DNA from 3 places in the Paraburkholderia sp. DD10 genome. Region 2 is predicted to be linked to each of the others. Evidence: riboswitches for the same ligand, from Rfam matches in the RefSeq annotation. Region 2 holds a riboswitch; each other region holds the start of a gene.
The links. Region 2 has a riboswitch for cobalamin ahead of cobA (uroporphyrinogen-III C-methyltransferase). Riboswitches for the same ligand answer to the same signal wherever they lie in the genome.
Positions count from the first base shown of each region.

Region 1: linked by a shared signal. The riboswitch ahead of ACOCG7_RS14290 (CbtB domain-containing protein) and the one ahead of cobA (uroporphyrinogen-III C-methyltransferase) in region 2 are both predicted to bind cobalamin.
Region 3: linked by a shared signal. The riboswitch ahead of ACOCG7_RS16055 (TonB-dependent receptor domain-containing protein) and the one ahead of cobA (uroporphyrinogen-III C-methyltransferase) in region 2 are both predicted to bind cobalamin.

Region 1 covers NZ_CP185392.1:3,138,344-3,146,081, forward strand. The annotation lists gene ACOCG7_RS14270 (aldehyde dehydrogenase family protein) at 1-31, opposite strand, end outside; gene ACOCG7_RS14275 (2OG-Fe(II) oxygenase) at 491-1,249, shown strand; gene ACOCG7_RS14280 (FUSC family protein) at 1,249-3,393, shown strand; gene ACOCG7_RS14285 (CbtA family protein) at 3,528-4,280, opposite strand; gene ACOCG7_RS14290 (CbtB domain-containing protein) at 4,292-4,513, opposite strand; cobalamin riboswitch at 4,554-4,696, opposite strand; gene ACOCG7_RS14295 (histidine phosphatase family protein) at 4,748-5,359, shown strand; gene ACOCG7_RS14300 (hypothetical protein) at 5,421-5,861, opposite strand; gene ACOCG7_RS14305 (ATPase domain-containing protein) at 6,017-7,534, shown strand; gene ACOCG7_RS14310 (ATP-binding protein) at 7,539-7,738, shown strand, end outside.
Region 2 covers NZ_CP185392.1:1,340,454-1,348,191, forward strand. The annotation lists gene ACOCG7_RS06170 (Fic family protein) at 1-335, opposite strand, end outside; gene bluB (5,6-dimethylbenzimidazole synthase) at 481-1,161, opposite strand; gene ACOCG7_RS06180 (cobyrinate a,c-diamide synthase) at 1,145-2,551, opposite strand; gene cobO (cob(I)yrinic acid a,c-diamide adenosyltransferase) at 2,555-3,157, opposite strand; gene cobA (uroporphyrinogen-III C-methyltransferase) at 3,154-4,419, opposite strand; cobalamin riboswitch at 4,640-4,879, opposite strand; cobalamin riboswitch at 4,948-5,217, shown strand; gene cobW (cobalamin biosynthesis protein CobW) at 5,307-6,407, shown strand; gene cobN (cobaltochelatase subunit CobN) at 6,414-7,738, shown strand, end outside.
Region 3 covers NZ_CP185393.1:149,623-157,360, reverse strand. The annotation lists gene ACOCG7_RS16075 (adenosylcobinamide-GDP ribazoletransferase) at 1-247, opposite strand, end outside; gene cobT (nicotinate-nucleotide--dimethylbenzimidazole phosphoribosyltransferase) at 281-1,342, opposite strand; gene ACOCG7_RS16065 (ABC transporter ATP-binding protein) at 1,377-2,174, opposite strand; gene ACOCG7_RS16060 (FecCD family ABC transporter permease) at 2,171-3,232, opposite strand; gene ACOCG7_RS16055 (TonB-dependent receptor domain-containing protein) at 3,260-5,167, opposite strand; cobalamin riboswitch at 5,256-5,511, opposite strand; gene ACOCG7_RS16050 (ATPase) at 5,719-6,075, shown strand; gene ACOCG7_RS16045 (cell division protein ZapA) at 6,072-6,386, shown strand; RNA gene ssrS (6S RNA) at 6,499-6,680, shown strand; gene ACOCG7_RS16035 (EVE domain-containing protein) at 6,776-7,234, shown strand; gene ACOCG7_RS16030 (SIMPL domain-containing protein) at 7,469-7,738, shown strand, end outside.

The sequences.
Region 1 (7,738 bases), 1.6 Mb from region 2:
CGAGGTCGGCGAGGATGGTGGAAGCGTTCATGTGAATCCCTTTAATTTCCGATGCGAAACAAGAGTAAGTTAGGAAACTATACACGCGGGCTTTCATGGCGGCAAGGGCGTTTGCCCGGAAGTGACGCGCGGGAACCGTCGCGTGCGCTTGCTGGGCTTGAATAGCGGACCGAATCCATCGTGGCGCACGAATGCCGCCGATGCCCGCGCATGCTCTTGCGACGGCAGGCGCGCATTGCCCCTATTCGTTTCTTATTGGAAATACGAGTTGCCGACAGCCGCAATGATCCGGCACGCGACTGCGCGCTTGCCCGAACGCAGACGAGCGAGGAATTGGACAGCAAGAGTCGGAGTGCGCGGCGTGGGGCGCCTGCTTACACTTGATGATGACTCGATGATCGCTTGACGGAGACGGCTCATGAGCACAATTGCGAAGGATCGACACCCGGATGCACAGCCGGATGCGCAGTCGGCGGAATCGGCGTTGGCAATGCGGCCAAAACCTGAACGCGCCGCCGCGCCCGATGCAAATTCCTCTATTGGCTCGCTTGCGCAACGCATCGACCAGATCGACTGGTTCGACGCCGAGGAAGAACTGAACGCGTATGGCTGCGCGATGCTGCGCAATCTGCTCACCGCGCAGGCATGCGATGCACTGACTGCGCTGTATCCGCGCGATGCATTGTTTCGCAGCCGCGTGGTGATGGCGCGGCATGGTTTCGGCCGAGGCGAATACAAGTACTTTGCTTACCCGCTCCCGCCGCTCGTCGCGGCGTTGCGCAGCGAGCTTTACCCGCGTCTCGCGCCGGTGGCGAATCGCTGGAACGGGGCGATGGGAATCGACGTCCGTTATCCGGCCGCGCATGCGGAATTCATCGAGCGATGCCATGCCGCCGGGCAGACGCGCCCCACTCCATTGATGCTGCAATACGCCACGGATGACTACAACTGCCTGCATCAAGACCTCTATGGCGAACACGTGTTTCCGCTTCAGGTTGCGATTCTGTTGTCCGAGCCGGGGGAGGATTTCACCGGCGGCGAGTTCGTCATGACCGAGCAGCGTCCGCGGATGCAGTCGCGCACGGAAGTCGTGCCGCTCGGCAAGGGCGACGCCGTCGTGTTCGCGGTGCATCATCGGCCGGTGCAAGGCACGCGTGGAGCGTACCGCGTGAACTTGCGGCATGGCGTGAGCCGTTTGCGGTCGGGACAGCGGCACACGCTCGGCGTGATTTTTCACGACGCGACGTGATGCGGGCGCGCGCAGCGCCGAATGCGCCGCTGCGCCGCCGCGAAAACCCGACTCCTGCAATTTTGGCTAGATATCATCCGGGAAAACCCGAATCCACCGGACGCGCAGCGCCACCTTCAGCCGCGCGTCCGGTCTGTCGCAATCGGCCACAAGCCGGTCGCGACCATTTAGCCTGGATATCATCGATCATGATTGCTGCCGCGTTTTCGCGCGTCGCCGACCGCCTGCTCGCCGCGGACCCGGGACTCGTGCGTCTCCATACCGCGCTGCGTGTCGCGCTCGCCTGCCTGCTCACCGGCATGGCCAGCATCGCGTGGACGGTCTTCCATCATCAACCGATCACCCTTGCCGCGCCCGGCGTCCTGTTCGCGATGGTCGCGCCGCTGTTCGTGCGCGATGCAAGGCGGTCCGCATGGTTCGGCTCGCTCTTCTCTCTGTATCTGTGCGCCTGCGTGTGCTTCGCCGCGGCGAGCGTGCTGAGTCCTTATCCGGTCGCCGGAGATGCCGGCTTTCTCGTCGTGATGTTCGCCGGCATGCTCTGCCAGGCCTGTGGTCCGCGTGCGCTCGGTTGCGCGCTGCTCGGCGTGGTGTGCTTTTATCTTGGGTTGTATCTGCACCCTTCGCGGCTACACCTCGTGCAATCGCTGTTGCTCTCCGCTTTCGGCCCGTTGATGGTCGCGCTGGTCGGCCGCGCGATCGTGCCGACGCGACCCGCCGCCAGTTTCCGGCTTGCGATTCATGCGGTGACGCTGCGCGCGTCGCGCGTGCTGCATGCGCCGGATGCGGCACGACTCTCGGTGTTGAACGAAGCCGCGCTCGCGCTCGAAGAGCAACTGGCGTTGCTGAACCCACCCGACGCCGACACGATTCGCGAGCGCATCGTCGAAGTGGAAGTCGCGGCGGGACAGCATGCGTTGGTGTCGGCGTCTGCGTATGGCCGCGGGCAAGCGAATGCGGACGTGCTGCGTCAAGCGATCGAACGGCTCGAGGAGATCGCGCACTGTCGAGAGCGGCGGCGCTTTGAGCCTGCGTCCGGCGACGCTCCGGCTTCAGCCGTGCAACGATTCGCGGACCTGCGCGCCAGGCTCTGCTGGTTGCCCGCCACCCGCGCCACGACAGCCGCGTTTCTCGCGATGCTGATCGGCCACTCGCTGTCTCCCGAGCGCTGGTTCTGGGCGGTCATCACGACGTTCGTGGTATTTCTCGGCACACGCTCACGCGCGGACACGATTTATCGCGGTGCGCAGCGACTGGCGGGAACGCTGGCCGGCGCGCTCGCCAGCGTGTTGCTCGTCGCGCCGCTGCACGATTCGCCGATGCTGCTCGTGGCCGCCATGGTGCTCTGCGTGTTCGGCTGGGCTTATTACATCCTGAGCGCGTATGTGCCGGGCGTGTTCTTCATTACCGTGCTCGTCGGACTGGTGTATGGCGAGTTGGGCTTCGCAATGGGGCCGTTGGTCGAATTGCGGATCGAGGAAGTGCTGGTGGGTTGTCTCGTGTCGTTCGCGGTGGCGGTCCTGATGATGCCGCTCGCGGCGAGCCGTCATGTGGAGATGAGGCTTGCGGCTGTGCTGGGTGCGTTGCGCGAGGTGGTGCGGCTGGGCGGGTCCGCTGCGCTGGCGGCGGATGCGGCTGTCGCCATGCGCAAGCTCGACCGCGGTTGGCATGAGTTGCGAATCGCGCTGAAGCCGCTGCAAATGCAGCGCGTGGTGGCGTGGAATTCTGGTGTCGAGTTGGCCACCGGATCGCTGCTGTGCTGTTTGCACTGGGCGCGGGTGTTGAGTGATTCTGCTCGGCGCGGGGTGTCGGGTGAAGTGGCGCTCAATGCCGCGAATGTGCGGGCGGCGCATGTGGAATCGATCGTGGCGCGGCTTGATTCGTTGATCGCGCGTTATAGCGGTGCGGCTACTGGTTCTGTGGATGGCGGGTTGGATGAGCGCGTGTCGGTATTGCCGGTTTTCGATTTGGAGGCGGCGGCTCAGGCGCCAGTGCTTGCGCAACTCGATGGCGCCGTTGCGCAATTGTTTGAGCGGCTGACCCAGCCGGTCGGGGAAAGGCGCGGGGTGTTCGATTGGGTGTTACGGGTTGGAGCGCGTAGGGCGTACGCTGTGGCGTCGAACAGCCCTCGAAGCCCTGGCGACTAGTTCAGCGAAGCTGCGAGGACGGCGGTAACCAGTTGGCCCATGCGGGCAATAAAAAGCCCGCACGAGGCGGGCTACAGGCATACGTCAACCGGGCCCGGTAGACGGAGCCCACACTCTTCACCAACAGAAAACGATCAAACGGACTTCACCGCCGCCCGCCCCGCGCCTACCCGCGTCAATCCGCTGTGCTCCACCAGCGCGCCGAACAGCAGTCCGATCGTCGTCCACATGATCACCTGCATGCCGATCGCCGCGACGCGGAACTTCCACAGCAGCACGGCCGGGAAAGCCGCCGGCACTTCGTTGATCGTCGGCATCGACAATTGCACGGCAGCGATGATCGCGACGAACACCACGCCGCCCACGATCGAGCCATTCCACGCGCCCAGTTTCATCACCGCGCGACGCCGCACCTTCAGCGAAAACACCATCGCGGTCAGCGAGATCGCGATCATCAGGAAGAACAAGCCGGTGCGCGTTCCGATCGTGTCGGGGTCGCCCACCGCCGGCGGATTCGCGGGGTACTTGATGTTCGGGACGATCACCAGCGCGATGAACGCGCCGAGCGCAAGCCATGCCGACAACGCACGCGCGCTCAATGCGCCCACCCGTCCATAGGCGTAGGCGAATACGAGCGCGAACAATCCGCCGAACGCCGCGCCATACGTGACCACGCCGGTCAACAGCCCCAGGCCCGCCTGCGTATCGCGGCTAACGAGGTCTTCGTGTTCATGCGCCTCGCCGCCCTCGGCCGCCGCCGCGGCCTTTTCCTCGAAGGATATCGCCTGATCGACCTGCGGCTCGCCCGCGAGCCGGGCGAAGCCGAACGTGAGCAGTCCCGCGGCGATGCCTGCGAGCATCCCGCGCAATAACAACTTACCAACCATGTCGAACTCCGTTAGTGGCAGGGAAAGCCGAGCAGATGGCGACCGTCGTGCACGAACTCATGCACGTACATGCCGGGCACCAGCGACGTGGCGCCCTGTTCCGCCCCAACGAAGTAAAGCGCGAGCAACAGCAGCAAGCCGCCGAACACGACCCAAGGCAACAACTCGCGCAGCGGAATCGGCGTGGGTTGAGCAGCGGGCGGGTTGGCGGGATCGAAAACAGCTTCGGTCATGATGGACATCTCCTGGGGGTAGCGCGCCCCGATAGTCGATTGCAAAGGAAGGCTGCGAAGCTCAGGTCTGGCTTTCGGCTCGTGATGCCGATTACAGTGGCGCGACCGCGCCGGGCTCTCACCGGCTTCCGCACTTCGCAGTGCCGCTATTCTACGCGCTAAACTCCGGCACTCGGTAGCGCAACGCGTCCATGCGGGCGTTCTGCCTTGGCGTACCTCTATGGAAGTCATCGAATGGACACAAGGCTGTTACTGGTCAGCCACGCATCGACCCCCGCCATGCGCGCGGGCCGCTTTCCCGCCGACGATCCGCTCGACGCTCGCGGCCTCGCCGAAGCCCAGGCCGCACGCCAGCGCCTGGCGATTGCCGACGCCGCCGCGGTCTTCGTCAGCCCCGCAGTTTGCGCGCGCGATACGGCGCTGGCGTTGGGCCTCGCCGCAACGGTCCACACAGCGTTGGGGGAGATCGACTACGGCGATTGGCAGGGACGCCGCCTCGCCGATCTCGCGAATGAAGCGCCGCAGCACCTCGCTGCCTGGCTGCGCGATCCCGACTTCGCGGCGCACGGCGGCGAGTCGTTCAGTCAACTCGTGAAGCGCCTGGGAGAATGGCTCGATGCGCTGGACGGCGCGATCAGCGAAGGAACGACCGGTACAACAAGCGCCCCGCGTCAAAACCCGCGCAACGTGGTCGCCATTACGCACGCGCCGGTGATTCGCGCGGCGCTCGTTCACGCACTCGGAGCATCGCCCGCCGTATTTCCACGCATCGAAATCGCCCCGCTGTCGGCGGTCGAATTACGGCGTTCATCGCGCGGCTGGACATGGTGGCTCGCGTCGCACTGACAACACCAGCGCGACGCCCGCCGTCGGATTTGAAATCCACGCATATCGGCCCGCTTGCCGCTCATTGACCCGACACCACCAGGCGCAGCCTCGCTGAACCCGCCGGCGCCAGCGTGATTTCGGTCCGCTTACCCGGCGCGCCCGAATAAAAGTGCTGACGTCCCGGCGAATTCTGATCGTGGGTCGCTTCGGGCAGACACGACGCGATATCCGCCGCGACGGCCTGCAGCGCGTCCGCGCTCGACCCGGCGTCATGATGCGGCGTCCACGTGCATTGGTAGCTGCCCCCGCTCGCCGAGCATTGCGCATCGTCGCCGTAAGGTTGCGCGACGCCCTTGCCGTCGTCGGGCGTCAACGAGGCCAAGCCGCCTGGCGCAGCCGCCACGATGCGTTTGAGCGATGCGCACGGACTGGGCGCATCGTCGGCACTCGCGCTGCCGGGCAGCACGGCGCCTAGCGACGCGGCGGCAAACGTGGCGGCGAGGAAGCGGGCGGGGTTCATGTCGGCGCGATCCCTGAAAGCGGTCGACAGGCTGACAGCACTGTCCGTACCCGTGGCGCTCGGACCGAGGCACGCGAGGGTTGGGCACGCATCTTGCGCGCCCGCCGTACCGGCCCACCAACTGCCGCCACTCAATCGACGTGAATCGCCAAGCCATGTCAACGAAACCTGTCACCGACACGCCGGCCCGCCTTTCATCAGGGATCGAAGGGGTCGACAACATCCTGGGCGGCGGCTTCACGCCCCGCCGCATGTATCTCATCGAGGGCGCGCCCGGCACAGGTAAAACTACCCTAGCCTTGCAGTTTTTACTCAAGGGTGTCGACGAAGGGCAAGCCGGCCTCTACATCACGCTCTCCGAGACCCGCTCCGAACTGATCTCGGTGGCGGACAGCCACGGCTGGGATCTCAGCCGCTTCTCGATTCTCGAATTGCTCTCCGACGAGGGCCTCGACCCGCAATACGAGCAATCCGTGCTGCACCCGGCCGAAGTCGAACTCGGCGAGACCGTGCGCAACGTCATTCAACAGGTCAATGATGTCAAGCCCACGCGCATCGTGCTCGACAGTCTCTCGGAACTGCGTCTGCTGTCGCAGAACCCGCTGCGCTACCGGCGGCAGATTCTCGCGCTCAAGCGCTTTTTCGCGACCCGCGAATGCACGGTGCTGCTGCTCGACGACAACACCTCCGACACCGGCGACGTGCAGTTGCACAGCATCGCGCACGGCGTGATCAGCCTCGACAACATCGTGCACGACTACGGCGGCAACCGGCGGCGGCTGCGCATCGCCAAGATGCGCGGCATCAAGTTCCGCGAGGGGTATCACGACTTCACGCTCGACACCGGCGGCATTCGTGTGTATCCGCGCCTCGTCGCCGCGGAACATCACGCGGAATTCGACCCGAACCCGCTCAGCACGGGCACGCCGGGCCTCGACGCGCTGCTGGGCGGCGGCCTGATCCCCGGCACCAATGCGCTGATGATCGGACCGTCCGGCGTGGGCAAGACCACCACCGTCGTGTCGTGCCTGCTGAGGGCGCTCGAACGCGGCCAGCGCTGCGTCTACTACGTGTTCGACGAAACGCTCACCACGCTGATGATCCGCTGCGCGGCGCTCGGCATGGATCTGGCGCCGCACGTCGAAAGCGGCCTGCTTACGCTGCGCCAGATCGATCCGGCGGAAATCTCGCCCGGCGAATTCGCGACCGACGTGCGCCAGTCGGTCGAAAACAAGGGCGCCCGGTATGTCGCGATCGACAGCCTGAACGCCTATCTCCAGGCGATGCCCGGCGAGCGCTACCTGCTGCTGCAAATGCATGAGCTGCTCGGCTACCTGAACCAGCAGGGCATCATCACGATGCTGGTGCTGGGCCAGCACGGCATCATCGGCGAAATTCAGAGCGATATCGACATCAGCTATCTTAGCGACGTGGTCGTGCTGTTCCGCTACTTCGAGCATCACGGCGAAGTGTTGACGGCCGTCACCGCCGTCAAGAGCCGCGCCAACGAACACCAGCGCTCGATCCGCCAGTTCCGGCTCGCGCACGGCGGCGTGGAAGTCGGCGAGGCGCTGCGCGACTTCGAGGGCGTGCTCTCCGGCCTGCCGGCATACCGTGGCACCACGGCCCTGCTCGGCGCGCGGGATCACCTCATCGACACGTCCGGGCAGTGAGGTCATGGAGCAGCGCGTTCTCATCCTGGCGCCGTTCGGCCGCGACGCCGAGGTGATCGCCGAAGTCCTGCATAAAGACGAGCGCGCCTGCGTCGTCTGCCGCGATGCCGACGCGCTGACCGAAGCGCTGGACGCCGGCGCGGGCAGCGCGTTGATTGCCGAGGAAGCACTCGCGGACGGCCACGCCTCGCATCTGTTCGGTTG
Region 2 (7,738 bases):
CGCACCGCGTCATCCATGATGTCGAGCAGGCCTTCGACGCTCCGCGGCGCGTTGGGGCCATCCTGATTCCCGACGCCGAGTCGCCGTGCCACGGACGAACGCACGGCGGTGAGGTCGATGCGTTCGCCTTCGATGGCTGCCGTCGCGACCGCATCCTGGCTCCAGGCCTCGGCGGCGAGTTCAAGGCGCTGTTCGAAGCCGAGACTCGCCAGTTTGCCTTCAACGATGCCCTGAGCCCGGTGCGCGCGGGCCAGTTCGCCGCCGACGCGAATAGCGTCGTAGTGCATGCCGGGCCACGTGGACGCTTGCCAGATGAGAGGGTGGGTGGATGTCATGACGCTCGGTGAATATTGAGGCGATTACGGGCTCTAATCGACTCATATCGTGAGTCGAATACCAGTATAGCCGACCGTGAGGCGATTGCGCGCCTAATCGCCTCAAATCATGAGTCGATTAAGCGCTCGCCCTGCATCCCGCGATTCACTTGCCGTTAACCAGCGTCTTTTTGCCTTCCGTTTCAACTTCCGGCCAGCGGTTTTCAAACACGCAATCGGCGAGCGCCATGCGGCTAGCCCAGCGTTCGGTTTCCAGCATCGGCTGGTTGTAAAACGCCTCGACGTGCCCGAGACACAGAATCGCCACCGGCCGCGCGCCCTCGGGCATATGCAGCAGCGTGCGCACCACGTCGACGTCGAATAGCGACACCCAGCCCATTCCCAAACCTTCCGCGCGTGCGGCGAGCCACATGTTCTGGATCGCGCACGCCACCGACGCGAGATCCATCTCGGGCAACGTGCGGCGCCCGAAGATGTGCCGCTCGCGGCCGTCCATCAACGCCATCACCAGCAGTTCGCCGCAGTCCCGCATGCCTTCCACTTTCAGCTTCATGAACGCCTCGCGCCGTTCGCCGAGGGCGTCGGCGGTGGCGAGCCGTTCGCTTTCGACGGCTGCGTGCAAGGCTTCGCGCAACACCGGATCGGTGATGCGCGCAATCCGCCACGGCTGCATATAACCGACGCTCGGCGCATGATGCGCGGCGTCGAGCAGGCGCTGCAACATGGCGGGGTCGACCGGATCGCGCACGAAGTGGCGCATGTCGCGCCGCTCGTGAATCGCGCGGTAGACCGCCTCGCGCTCGGCGTCGTTAAAAGGCTTCGCCATGGAACAGGGCGGCCGCGAAAGCCGGGTTGGAGGGCCAATAAGCGTGCATGTAGGTCGCGACGATCGAACCGACGCGGAACACGGCCTCGCCGGGTGCGTCACCCTGTGGCCGGGTGGCCGAACGCAGCGGCGTGAGCGGCGTCGTCAGCTTCGAATAGTGGAACGTGTGGCCGGTCATCGGGCCGTGCACGCTGTCGATCTGTTGCATGCCGAGCGCGGTGAAGCGCGTTTGCATCGTTGCGTGGCCGGGCAGCAGGCCGAGCATTTGCGTGCTCACGCCATGCGTATCGGTGAGCTGTTCGAGCAGATACAGCATGCCGCCGCATTCAGCGACGAGCGGCTTGCCCGCCGCCGCATGCGCGCGGATCGTCGCGCCGCTGCGCGTGTTGCTTGCGAGCGCGGCGGCGTGCAGTTCGGGATAGCCGCCGGGAAGATAGAGGGCGTCGGCATGGTCGGGCAACGGATCGTCCGCGAGCGGCGAGAAGTACGCGACCTGTGCGCCGAGTGCTTCCAGCAGCGTGACGTTGGCCGGATAGACGAACGAGAACGCGGCATCGTGCGCGATCGCGATCCGCTTGCCTTCCAGAAGACGCGGCGGCACGTCCGGCGCAGGCTCGCCGAATTCGACCGGCGGCGGCAGTTCCGCCAGCGCGGTGTCGGCGAGCGCATCGGCGGCACGGTTCAGCCGCGCGTCCAGGTCGTCGATTTCCGCCGCCTGATGCAAGCCGAGATGGCGGTCGGGCAACTCGATCTCGTCGTCGCCGCTGACGTGTCCGCACCAGCGAATGTCCGGCGGCAGCGCTTCCTCGAGCATCCGCGCGTGCCGCGCGGAGCCGACGCGATTGGCGAGCACGCCGTAAAACGGCACCTCGGGCCTGAATCGCGCGAGCCCGAAGGCGACCGCGCCGAAGGTCTGCGCCATCGCCTTCGCTGAAATCACCGCGAGCACCGGCACGCCGAACACGGCGGCGAGGTCGGCGCTGCTCGGCGTGCCGTCGAACAGGCCCATCACGCCTTCGATCAGGATCAGGTCGGCTTCGGCCGCAGCCTGCGCGAGCAGCGTGCGGCAAGCGGCTTCACCGACCATCCACAGATCGAGCGTCAGCACGGGCGCGCCGCTCGCGCGCGCGAGAATCATCGGATCGAGAAAATCCGGGCCGGTCTTGAACACGCGCACGCGCCGCCCCAGCCGCCGATGATGACGCGCGAGACCCGCGGTAATCGTGGTCTTGCCTTGACCCGAAGCCGGCGCGCTGATGAATAGCGCGGGACATGCCGTCGAGGTCGTTCCGTTCGGGAACGCCCCTGAAGAACTGCCCTCGGCGGGCGCTCCGGACGAAGTGCCTTTCGGCTGCGCCTCCGAAGCGCTCTTATCGGGGCTCGCGCTCATCGCTCAGAACTCCACGCCGCGCTGCGCTTTCACGCCTTGCTCGCGGTACGGGTGCTTGACGATGCGCATCTCGGTGACGAGGTCGGCGGCCTCGATCAACGCGTCCGGCGCGTGACGGCCGGTCACCACCACGTGCAGCATCGGCGGGCGAGCGTTGATCACGGACAGCACCTCGTCGAGCGGCAGGTATTCGTACTTCAGCACGGTGTTCAGCTCGTCGAGGATCACCATCTGGTAGTCGCCGCTCTCGATCATCCGGCGCGCTTCGTCCCAGCCCTTGCGGGCGGTGGCGATGTCGGCGTCGCGGTTCTGCGTGTTCCAGGTGTAGCCGTCGCCCATCGTGACGAAATCGCAATTGGCGATCGCACCGAGAAAATCGCGCTCCGACGTGTGCAATGCGCCCTTGATGAACTGCACGACGCCGAGGCGCATGCCGTGTCCGAGCACGCGCACGGCCATGCCGAACGCGGCCGTGGTCTTGCCCTTGCCGGTGCCGGTGTTGACGATCAGCAAGCCCTTTTCGACGGTGGCGTTGGCCTGTTTTTTCTCGTGGCCTTCGCGCCGGCGTTCGGTCATGCGTTGATGCGATTCGGGATCGGTTTTCATGGAAGGTCCTGTTTCTCGGTGTCGTGGGTTGTCGGTTCGTGTTCGGTCCGGGCGATGATCGAGGCAATCGCCACGGTCACGCCGGCATGCGCGGTCTTGCGGACGAGGAGTTGGGCGTTGGGTACAGCCGACGCAGCCGACGCAGCCGACGCAGCCGACGCAGCCGACGCAGCCGACGCAGCCGACGCAGCCGACGCAGCCGACGCAGCCGATGCAGCGGACCCGGCCGACACGTTAGCCGCGCCGAGCAGCGCGCACGGCTCGCAAACGCCGTCCACGCCGAGATGCTCGCGTGCAACCGCCGAAGGCTCGGCCACGGGTATCGCCGCGATCTGCTCGCGGCTGAAGAGTGCGATCGGCAACGCGTGGCGTGCGCAGAATTCGAGCAGGCCTGCTTCGTGGGCTTTGCTGTCGATCGAGGCGATCGTGCTGATTTCGTCGAACGTATGCGACCCGAGCGCGGCGCGCACGGCCGTTTCGATCTGCACGGCCGAGGTGTGCAACCGGCAACCGACGCCGACGCTCAGCGTTTTCATGGGCACGCTCCGCGCCAAAGCCAGCGACGCGACGCCGCCGATCACCACGATCGCCGGCGAGCCGAGCCCGGCGCGAGACACCGTATCGGCGAACTCTCCAAGCCGCGCCAGCGCATGCCGTTGCTCGGGCCGCGTGGCCGATTCGATCGCGGCGCACGGCGTATCAGCGTTCATGCCGGCCGCGAGCAACGCCCCGACGATATCGCTCAAGCGCCGCATGCCCATGTAGATCACCAGCGTCATGCGCGTGGCGACGAGCGCGGCCCAATCGGGCTCGCCGCTGCCGGCGCTATGTCCGGTGACGAACACCACGCCTTGCGCATGATCGCGATGCGTGACCGGAATGCCGATCGCCGCGGGCGCCGCGATGCCCGCCGTGATGCCGTTGATCACTTCGGCGTCGATGCCCGCTGCTTGCAGCGCCTGCAATTCCTCGCCGCCGCGCCCGAACACGAACGGATCGCCGCCTTTCAAACGCGCGACGCTGCGCCCGGCCCGCAGATGCGCGAGCATCTGCACGATGATCCCGGCCTGCGGCGTGGACGGATGTCCGCCGCGCTTGCCGACGTAAATCACCAGCGCGTCGGCGCGCGCGAACTGCAATACGTCGGGATTCACCAGATCGTCGACCAGCACCACGTCGGCTTGCGCGAGCGCGCGGGTCGCCTTGAGCGTCATCAGTTCGACGTCGCCGGGGCCCGCGCCGATCAGCCACGCGCGGCTCATCGCGGCATGCATGGCGCGCGCCATGTCGTGACGGACGGGAAGGGCCGAAGCGCCAGGAGGGCGTGCGAGCCGGCGGAAAGGGAAGAACTCATGCGGTGCTACGGATATCAGGCATGACGTAATGCGCCGCTTCACCAAGATACATGCAAGCGGGGACCACGCCGTGCTTCAGCGCCATCACATCCGTCCCTCGCGGATTCCGGCGGCCGGCAGCGTGACGTTCGCTGCCTCCGCGTCTGGCCGGTATCCGGGCTGGCGGCCTCATGCGCTTTGCCTTCCCGTCCGCATTCGTCGGACAGTGGCATCGAAAACGCATGCGCGGCGCTATAAAACCCATCGAGCGCCGCAGGTCGCTTACCGTTGCGGGGACAGCACAGGTTGAGCGCGGCAAGCGCGGCCTGTTTCCCGTTTAACTGCACACGCGAATGCATGTGCGGGCACCAAACGCGCGCTTACGATAGCACATGACGCCCCATCCGATAAGCGCCTCCGTCCTCGCGTTTTCTTGACTGCGCCGGGTCGCGGGCCTACACTCGCACGCACTTTGGTGCTCGTGTGCGCGCTCCTGCGCATGCAGTTAAACGGGAAACAGGGCACCCGCCTTCAAGGACCGGGTCAACCTGTGCTGCCCCCGCAACGGTAAGCGAAATGCGGTACGTCACGTACCGCGGAGCCGGCTTCGATGTCCACGCGCAAGGCCGCGTCGGCATACAACCACTGGGCGAGAAATCACTCGCACGGGAAGGGGAAGCGGCGCTTTCGCCAGCCCGGATACCGGCCAGAGCACGCAGGACGAACGCCGCGGGGATGCGGCATGCGTTCATGACCTCACCCCGCTTGCTGTCTTTCCCTGTTGCAGCAACGCCGTCGATCGAATGGACCTCACGATGCAAACTCAAATGCGCAAGATCCCCGTCACCATCGTCACGGGCTTTCTCGGCAGCGGCAAGACCACGCTGCTTCGGCACATTCTTCGGCATGCGGGCGGCAAGCGCATTGCGGTGATCGTCAACGAGTTCGGCGAGCTCGGCATCGACGGGGAAATCCTCAAGGGCTGCGGAATCGGTTGCGACGAAAACGGCGTCGAAACCGAAGGGCAACTGTATGAACTGGCGAACGGTTGCCTGTGCTGCACCGTGCAGGAAGAATTTTTTCCGGTGATGGAAAAACTCGTCGAGCGCCGCGAGCAGATCGATCACGTGCTGATCGAAACGTCGGGCCTCGCCTTGCCCAAGCCGCTGGTGCAGGCGTTCAACTGGCCGCAGATCAAGAACAGCTTCACGGTGGATGCGGTGGTGACCGTGGTGGACGGCCCCGCCGCCGCGAGCGGCCAGTTCGCCGACAACCCGGCCGCCGTGGATGCGCAACGCAAGGCCGATCCGAATCTCGATCACGAATCGCCGCTGCACGAACTGTTCGAGGATCAGTTGTCCGCGGCCGATCTGGTGATTCTGAACAAAACCGATTTGCTCGACGACGCGCGGCAAAGCGCCGTGGAAGCCCTCATTCGTGAAGAGATTCCACCGCAAGTGAAGATCGTGCGCGCGCAGATGGGCCAACTCGATCTGCACACGTTGCTGGGTCTCGAGGCGGCTTCGGAAGAAACCATCCACTTGCGCCACGATCACCACGGTTCCGCCGACGACGCCGATCACCACCACGACGAATTCGATTCGGTGGTGGTGCAGGCGAGCGCGCCATCGCGCGAAGCGCTGATCGCCGCTTTGCAAGGGCTGGTCGAAACGAACACGATTTACCGCGTCAAGGGTTTCGCGGCTTTGCCGGGCGCGCCGATGCGTCTGGTGATCCAGGGCGTGGGCCGGCGTTTCGATAGTTATTTCGATCGGCGCTGGCAGGCGCATGAAACCGATGCGGGACTGCAAAGCCGCTTCGTGCTGATCGGCGAGGACCTGGATCAGCACGCGCTGCAACGCGCATTCGACGCGGCGCTCGGTGTGGCGTCGAGCGCCGAAGCGCAACAGGCGTAAGCGCTCATGCATCTGCTGCGCACCACGCCGGGTGGTTTTGTCGACGACACGCAAGGCGTGATCCGCATCGATCAGCGGCCCGCCGATATCGTGGTGCTCAGTTCCGCCGACACCACGCTGTCGCTGCTCGCCAGCGTGTTTCCTCGTCTCGGAGACGGCTTCCCGAGCGTGAGGCTCGCGAACGTCACGTATCTGCGGCAGCCGGCCTCGGTCGATTTTTATGTCGAGGACGTGTTGCAGCATGCGCGCGTCGTGGTGGTCGATCATCTTGGCGGCGAAGCCTATTGGCCCTACGGCATCGAGCAGGTGGTCGCGCTCGCCGAGCGCAAGCAGCAGACGCTCGCGATGTTCTCCGGCGATCTCCAGGAAGACCCGAACCTGCTTGCGCGCAGCACCGCGAGCGCCGATCTGTGCCATCAGCTATGGCGTTATCTGCGTGAAGGCGGCCCGCAAAACGCCGAGGCGTTTTTGCGCTGCATCGCGTATCGCGGCTTCGGTTGGGGACGCGAGCCCGCGCCGCCGCGCGCGTTGCCGGCCGCGACGCTCTACCACCCCGAGCGCGACACGCCGACGATCGCCGACTGGCAGGCGCGCTGGCGGCAAGACGCGCCGGTGGCCGCGATTCTGTTCTACAAGGCGCATCTGCAAGCGGCCAATACGGCGGTGTTCGATGCGCTGATCGACGCGCTCGATGCGCAAGGTCTGAATCCGTTGCCGATCGCGATTACGTCGCTGAAAGACGCGATGAGCCGCGAAGTCGTGCAGTCGCTCTGTGCGCAACATAACGTCGCGCTGGTGCTGAATACGACCGCGTTCGCCGCGTCCGCGATCGACGACCCCGAGCCGCTCGCGCTCGCCGGCGACGCGCCGGTGTTGCAGGTGATCCTGAGCGGCGGCAACCGCGACGACTGGCTCAAGGACAATCAAGGTCTGAATTCGCGCGACATCGCCATGCATGTCGCGCTGCCGGAAGTGGACGGCCGCATCATCACGCGCGCGATCAGCTTCAAGGGGCTCGCGTATCGCTGTCCGCACACGGAAGTCGACGTGGTGCGGTATCAACCGGACCTCGAACGCGTGAGTTTTCTGGCGGAACTGAGCCGCCGCTGGTGCCGTCTGCGCACGCTCGATAACGCGGACAAGAAGCTCGCGCTGATCCTCGCCAACTATCCGATGAGCGAGGGGCGCATCGGCAATGGCGTGGGACTCGATACGCCGGCCTCGGTGGTCGGCATTCTGTCGATGCTGCGCGATGAAGGCTACCGTCTCGCGGACTTGCCCGCGCACGGCGATGCGCTGTTGAAGAAGCTCACCGAAGGCGTGACCAACGA
Region 3 (7,738 bases), on a different replicon from region 2:
GAAACGCGCCGGTGACGAGCAGCGACGCGGCCATCGACAACAGCACCGCGACCCCCGCTGGAAACACACGCAGCGCCGCGAGATAGACCAGCGCGCTCGATCCGCCGACCAACAAACCGACGAGCGGAAAATAACGCGCCGCCGCATTCAGATAGTGCGGCTCATAACCGACCCAGCGCGGCACGGGCACGCGCGTGAAATAACCGAGCGCGGTGAAGAAATAGCGCAGTTCGGCGAGCGGATTCATGGGTGGGCCGGAGGCAGGTTTCGAGACGATGGATCACGCATCGCGATTCGCGACGCCGGCCGATTCGAAGCTCGCCATCTCGTTGACGAACGCCGCCGCCGCGCGCAGCAGCGGCACCGCGAGCGCCGCGCCGGTGCCTTCGCCGAGACGCATATCCAGCGACAACAACGGCTGCGCGCCGAAATGATCGAGCATGCGCCGATGCCCCGCCTCGTTCGACGCATGCGCGAACACGCAGTACTCGCGCACGTTCGGCGCGAACGCATCGGCGACCAGCAGGGCCGAACTGGCGATGAAGCCGTCGACCAGAATCGTCATGCGCGCTTGCGCCGCCGCGAGATACGCGCCCGCCATCATCGCAATCTCGAAGCCGCCGAAGGTCGCGAGCACGTCGAGCGGATCGGAGGAAACGGCGTGACGGGTGAGCGCCGACGCGAGCACGTCGCGCTTTTTCGCAAGCCCCGCGTCGTCGAGCCCGGTGCCGCGGCCGACGCATTCTTCGATCGGCACGTTGCACAAACGGCTCATCAGACAGGCGGCCGACGAGGTGTTCGCAATGCCCATCTCGCCGAACCCGATCACGTTGCTGCCGAGCGCCGCGTGATGCCGCACGCGCGCCGCGCCCGCCTGCATCGCGGCCAGCGCGTCGTCGCGGGTCATCGCGGGTTCACGCGCGAAGTTGCGCGTGCCGGCCGCGACCGGAATGTCGACAAGACCTTCCGACGACGGCAACGGTGTCGCAATGCCGGCGTTGACCACTTCGAGCTCGATGCCGGCAACGCGGCTCAATGCGTTGATCGCCGCGCCGCCAGCCAGGAAGTTCGCGACCATCTGCGCGGTCACCGCTTGCGGATAGGGGCTCACGCCTTCATCGGCAATGCCGTGGTCGCCGGCGAATACGATCAGCGCCGGGCGCTCGACGGTGGGATGCGTCGTGCGCTGAATCAGGCCCATCTGGCGCGCGAGCGCCTCGAGCCGTCCAAGACTGCCCGGCGGCTTGGTCTTGGTGTCGATGATGTGTTGCAGGTCGTCGCGCAGCGTTTGATCGAGCGGTTCGACTTCGAATAATCCCGACGAGCGTGGCAAGGAAGTCATAAGGTTTTTTAAAAGGAAGGTTTTGACAAAGCGCTCAGCGCGGCGCGGGAATCAGCGCCTCGTGTTCGCCGTCGCGAATCAGGATCAACGGATAGCCGAATGCGCGGCTCGTCAGCGCGGGGGTCAGCACGTCGTGCACCGGTCCGGCGTAAGCGCCGCCGTCACCGTCGAGCAATAGCGCATGGGTCGCGAAGCGGCGCGCGAGGTTCAGATCGTGACAGGAAAACAGCACTGTACGCCCAGGCTCATGCGCCCACCCGCCCAGCGCTTCGAGACAATCGATCTGGTGGTGCAGATCGAGATGCGACAGCGGTTCGTCGAGCAGCAGCAACGGCGCGTCCTGACATAACACCGCGGCGAGCGCCACGCGTTGACGCTCGCCGCCCGAGAGCGACAACACGTCGCGCGTGGCGAATGCGGCGAGGCCCAGCAATTCCAGCGCGGCATGCGCGGCGTCGCGATCGGCCTCGCGCTCCCAGCCCCAGCCGGTCAGATGCGGGAAGCGATTCAGCATCACGATGTCGAGCACGCTCGCACTGAACGCGTCCGCTGCGCTTTGCGGCATCAGCGCGCGGCGTTGCGCGAGCGGCAGCGGTTGCCAGTCGGCCAGGCGCACGCCGTCGAGTTCGACCTGACCCGCCGACGGCTGCAACAGACCCGCGAGCGTGGCGAGCAGCGTCGTCTTGCCCGCGCCGTTCGGGCCGGCGACGCACCAGAGTTCGCCTTCGTAGAACGTATGCGTGAACGCTTCGAGCAAGGTGCGCGTGCCGGCACGCAAGGTCAGGCGTTGCGCGCTGAGCGCGGCGTGGGAGGCGTCGTGTGCTTTCATCATCGGCGCCTGTGCAGCAGCATCCACAGAAACACCGGCACGCCGATGATCGAGGTGATCACGCCGACCGGCAACTGCGCCGGCGCTATCGCGGTGCGCGCGATCAGATCGGCGCCCATCACCGCGACGCCTCCGCCGAGCGCCGCAGCGGGCAGCAGCATGCGCTGATCGTTGCCGAACGCGAGCCGCAGCATATGCGGCACCACGAGGCCGACAAAGCCGATCGTGCCCGCGGTGGTCACCGCCGCAGCCGCCGCCAGCGACGCCACCAGGTACACGCGCAAGCGCAGCGGCACCACGGCGACGCCCAACGCTTGCGCGGCGGCATCGCCGCGCAACAGGACATTGAGCCGCGGCGCGGCGGGCACGATCGCAAGCAGCGCGACGGCGAGCACGGCGAGCGCCGTCCACGGCATCGCCCCGCCGTTGAGATCGCCGGTCAGCCAGAACAGCATGCCGCGCAAGCGATTGTCGGGCGCGAGGTTCAGCAGCAACGTGATGAGTGCGCCCCAGCCCGCCGCGATCACCGCGCCGGTCAGCAGCAAACGCGGCGACGTATCCTGCGGCTCGCCGCGCCACAGCTCGCGGCGCGCGAGGCCGAGCACCAGCAGGATCGACACGAACGCGCCGGCGAATGCGCTGGCGTCGACGATCCACCACGCGCCACCCGCGATCATCGCGACGAGAGCGAACGTCGCCGCGCCGCCTGACACGCCTAACACGTAGGGTTCGGCCAGCGGATTGCGCAACAGCACTTGCAGTAGCGCGCCGGCCAACGCGAGCAACGCGCCGCATGCGAAGCCCGCCAACGCGCGCGGCAAACGCAGCGTGCGAACGATCTCGGCGGTCAGATCGGCGGACCCGCCATGCGCCGAGGACGAGGGCATCAGCGCCGCCAACACGCGGCCGGGCGGAAGCGCCACGCTGCCCAGTGCGAGCGACGCCATCAACACGACGAGCGCGACCACCGCGAGCGCAAGCCAGATCGCGGCGGCACGCTTCGCATTCATGACGCGCATCGTGCTCGTGGTTGGGGTGGTCGAACTCGAACCGCGGTTCATCGGCGCGTGCTCATGCAGGAACGTTCGTCACTGCTGCTGCCAGCCAACCGTGACATACGCACCGCGCCAGGGCGAGTTATACGAGTAGGCCGTTTCATAGTCCTTGTTCAACAGGTTGTGGATTTGCGCGGCCACGTACCACGCTTTCGTGATGTTGTAGCGCGCCGACAGATTCACCACACCGTAGCCGCCCAGCTTGCCGCTGCTATCTTCGCGCGCGCCGCTCACGATCCACTCGCCGCCCACGCGCCAGCAGGCGATGCTGCGATTCACCGCGAGCGATCCGAAACGCCGCGCGCGCCGCAGAAGGTCGGCATCTTTGTCGAGGTCGACGGGATTTTGCAGCGTCAACGACGCGCGCACGTCCGTCTTGCCGACATGGCCGCTCCACGATCCTTCGAGTCCCTGCACCTTCGCATGCCCGACGTTCTCGGCCAGATAGATGCCGGGCGTCACCTGCTGATAATCGATCAGATTCGAATAGCGCGTCTGGAACGCGCTCAGGCGCATCACGCCGAGCGCGTTCGACGCGTACTGCAACGCGGCCTCGATCGAATGACTGCGCTCCGGCTCGATCGACGCGTTGCCGCTGTACGGATAGTACAGATCGTCGAAGCTCGGCGCGCGAAACGAATCCGAATAGCTTGCAGTCGCCTTCCAATGGCCGGTGATGTCGAAACCGTAGCCGAGATAGTAACTGTTCGCTCCGCCGAAATCGGAATACTGGTCGCGCCGCACATTGGCCTGAATCTGGTTGCGCCCAAAGCGCCCCGTATAGCCGACGAAACCCGAATCCACATGACGATCCGGCGCCGCGAACGTATCCGAGTCGAGGCTTTGATCGAGATGCTCATAGCCCACCTGCAACTTCTGCTGCGCGGCGAACGTGAAATCGTTCTGCCACGTGTACTGGCGATTGTCGGTATCGAAGCGGCCGTTATAGATGCCGTTGGTTTTCGACACGCTGCGGTCGTCGCCTTCGGAGACGATGAAGTGGGTGGTCCACCAATCGGTCAGCTTGCCGTTCGCGAACACCGACATCTGACGCACCTTGCTATACAGATTGTTTGAATCGGTCGGCACGCCATACGCGTTGTCGTAACTGTTGTTGCCGTTCGACTGGAAATACGTGACGCCCGCGTTCCATTGGTCGTTGAACCTGTGACGCAGCGAAGCCGAAATGCTTTCGTTCAGATAGCCGTTTGCGTTCGGATTGGCTTGCGGCGCCTCGCGCGGATTCAGCGACGAGAAGCCGTCGCCCTTCGAACGGGCGAGCGACAGGTTGAAGGTGGTGGCGCCGTCCTTATCCAATGCGCCGTTCACGCCGGCCTGCTGCGTCTGCGTGTGATAGCTGCCGTAGCCCACCGAAAAGTTGAAACGCGGAGGATGGTCGCCACCGTCTTTCGTGAACACCTGCACCACGCCGCCGATCGCGCCCGAACCGTATAGCGCGGACCCGTTGCCGTTCACCACTTCCACGTGATCGATCTGGTCGAGCGGGATCTGCGCGAGTTGCGATGTACCGAGGGTCACCGAGTCGACCCGCACGCCGTCGATCAGCACCAGCGATTGCGTCGACGACGCGCCACGCAAAAACAGACTCGTGGTCGAACCAGGGCCACCTGTACGCGAGATTTGCGCGCCGGGGGCGAGTTGCAGCAGGCCGGGCAAGTCGGTCGCGGTGCTGTCGGCGATGTCCTGCTGATCGAACAGCGCCGTCGGCGGAATCGCGTCGGCGAGCGCTTGCGGGCCACGCCCCGCCGTGACGACCACCGGCGACAACACGATGGGCGATGAACCTGCAGCCGCGGCAGCCGCGGACGAGGTGGAAGAAGACGCATCGGAAGAGGTGGAAACAGCAGCGGCCTGAGCGTGCACGACGAGCGGCACGCCCGCAAAAACGAGCCACGCCGCGCGAGCGATGGGGGACAGCATGGGATGACATTCCTGTGGGTAACGTGCGCGGCCCGCTTCCCCGCAGGCCGATGCGTAACGAGGCGCCCGCGCTTTTCAACGTTTTCGCGGACGTTCCTCTCCCTCTGGCCGGTATCCGGGCTGGCGACACATCGATCCCGCCTTCCCACGCGTGACGCGCAGTGGCACACTCGCACGTTCAGCTTCGAACACGCGATCAGGACCGACCTGCATGATGAATGCGGTCGCTTACCGTTGCGGGGGCAGCGCAGGTTCGCGCGTTCTGGCGAACGACGCGCCCTGCTTCCCGTTTAACTGCGCGCACTATGAAAGCGCGCGCGGGCACCAGAGTGCGGCCAGTTTAGGAGCGGCCCCCGAGCCCGTCAAGAATCGTTGATCGTTGCGCGATCTGTTCGGTTAAGTGCGGGTTATTGTCCGATGCGCGAGTACTTTTTCATCATATGGTCGATCAATGCCTGCATAAAGCGAGGTTGTTACGTCTCGAAACGAGACAAATGTCGGAACCCGCGATATTCCGCGCTAAAATGCGATGTCTTTAGAGGACGCAGCACATGCTCACCGAACTCGAAACACTTTCACAGAACATCGGCAAGCTGATCGCGATCAGCCAGCGCCACAACGAAGCGCGCCTCGCGCTCGAAGAGCAGCTCGCCCAATCACGCGCCGAAGTCGAAGCCACGCGCACGGAACTTGCAATGCTTCGCGAGGAACGCGATGCGCTGCAAGCGGAACGCGACGCACTGTCGGCCAAGATCGACGACGCCCAGGTGCGGCTGAATGCGATTCTCGAGAAACTGCCGCGGGCACGCGCGCACAATGAGCCGGACAACCAGCTCGATCTGCTCGAGCCCGCTCAGCATCAAGCCGAAACCGGGAGCGACGTGACCCGCCACGGAGAAAACGCATGACCACGAAGCAGATCGAAGTGTCGATTCTCGGCGTGCCCTATCGTCTCGCCTGCTCGGCTGAAACAGAAGGCGCACTGCTTGAAGCGGTCGCGCGTGTCGACGCCGAAATGTCGAAGATCCGCAATAACAGCAACGTGCGCGGCACGGATCGCATTGCCGTCATGGCTGCGTTGTCGCTGGCATCGGAACTGCTTAAGCTGCAAAGCAGCGTGCGGCACGGAGAAGCATTTCCCGCTGAGGAAATCCGGCGTACAATGCATCAAATGAACGAGCAACTGGGTACTGTGATCGAGCAGTACAGCATGCAATAACTATCTAGTGGCCGGTCGCGAGATTGGCTGCGGATTCAAGCGAAGTGCATGAGCGGTAGTCAATAAGACTCGGCAAACGTTTGAATTCCATCGTTTTAGTTTCATCGGTTTAGCTTCCCTGCCTGGTTCGCCAAGGTCATATATTCCTTGAACCAATGCCATGTGCACGGTTGCGGAAATTTGTAGCACGGGTGTGCGCGTCACTCTGTCTGATGTACCCGAAGTGTTGCTAACTGCGACCAATTCTGAACCCCCGGTTCAGGATGCCGGCCTAGCGGCTAAGGCGGGGACCTTATTTGGAACGGCATCGGACTTCGGTTCGGTGCCGTTTTTCTTTGGGCCTCGATTTTCTTCCGCATCTTCAAACCCTTAACGTTCCAATTCGATTCATGCGCTACTGGCTAATGAAGTCCGAACCGGACGAAGCAAGCATCGACCATCTCGCCAACGCACCGCACCGCACGTTGCCGTGGACCGGCGTGCGCAACTATCAGGCGCGCAATTTCATGCGCGACATGATGCAGGTCGGCGACGGCGTGCTGTTCTATCACTCGAGTTGTCCCGAGCCGGGCATTGCGGGGCTCGCCGAGGTATCGTCCACCGCTTATCCGGACCCCACCCAGTTCGACACGAAGAGTCCCTACTACGACCCGAAGTCGTCGCAGGAAACGCCGCGCTGGATGCTCGTCGACGTCGTGTTCAAGAAGAAGATTCCGCTGATTCCGCTTGCCGCATTGCGCGAGCACGAAGGGTTGAAGGACATGCGCGTGCTCGCCAAAGGCAACCGCCTATCGATTACGCCGGTGACCGAAGCCGAATGGCGCTTCATCACCCAACGACTCATTTGACATTGCACGTGCACGCGGCACGTTACGGCGCAATCCATGCGCCGAACTGCGCGCAGCAAGGATCAAGCCTGTCAGGCAACGTCAAATTAGGGAACCAAGCTCAGGTTACAAGCGCCTAACGGACTCGCAAACGCTGGACCGCAAACGCCGTGCCATTGGCTCATGCCGATGGCGTCGCCAATGCGCGGCGTTCGCTCCGATCGTGCATCACCTGTTCAGGCAAGGAGTCCAACAATGAAGAAAAACACCGCACGTGCAATCGCGCTCGCTCTCGCATGCATCGCTCCCACCGCGCTTGCGCTCACGCCGGCCGTGGCTCGCGCGCAGAACGCGCCGCAGTATCAGCCGGCGGGCGTGCTGTCGCTAAACGCACAGGCCAGCGCGGACGTGCCGCAAGACGTGGTCGACATCACGCTGTTCTACGAGCAGGAAGCGAAGGATCCGTCGGCGCTCACGTCGACGTTGAATCAGCGCGCCGACTCGGCGCTGCAAAAAGCCAAGGGC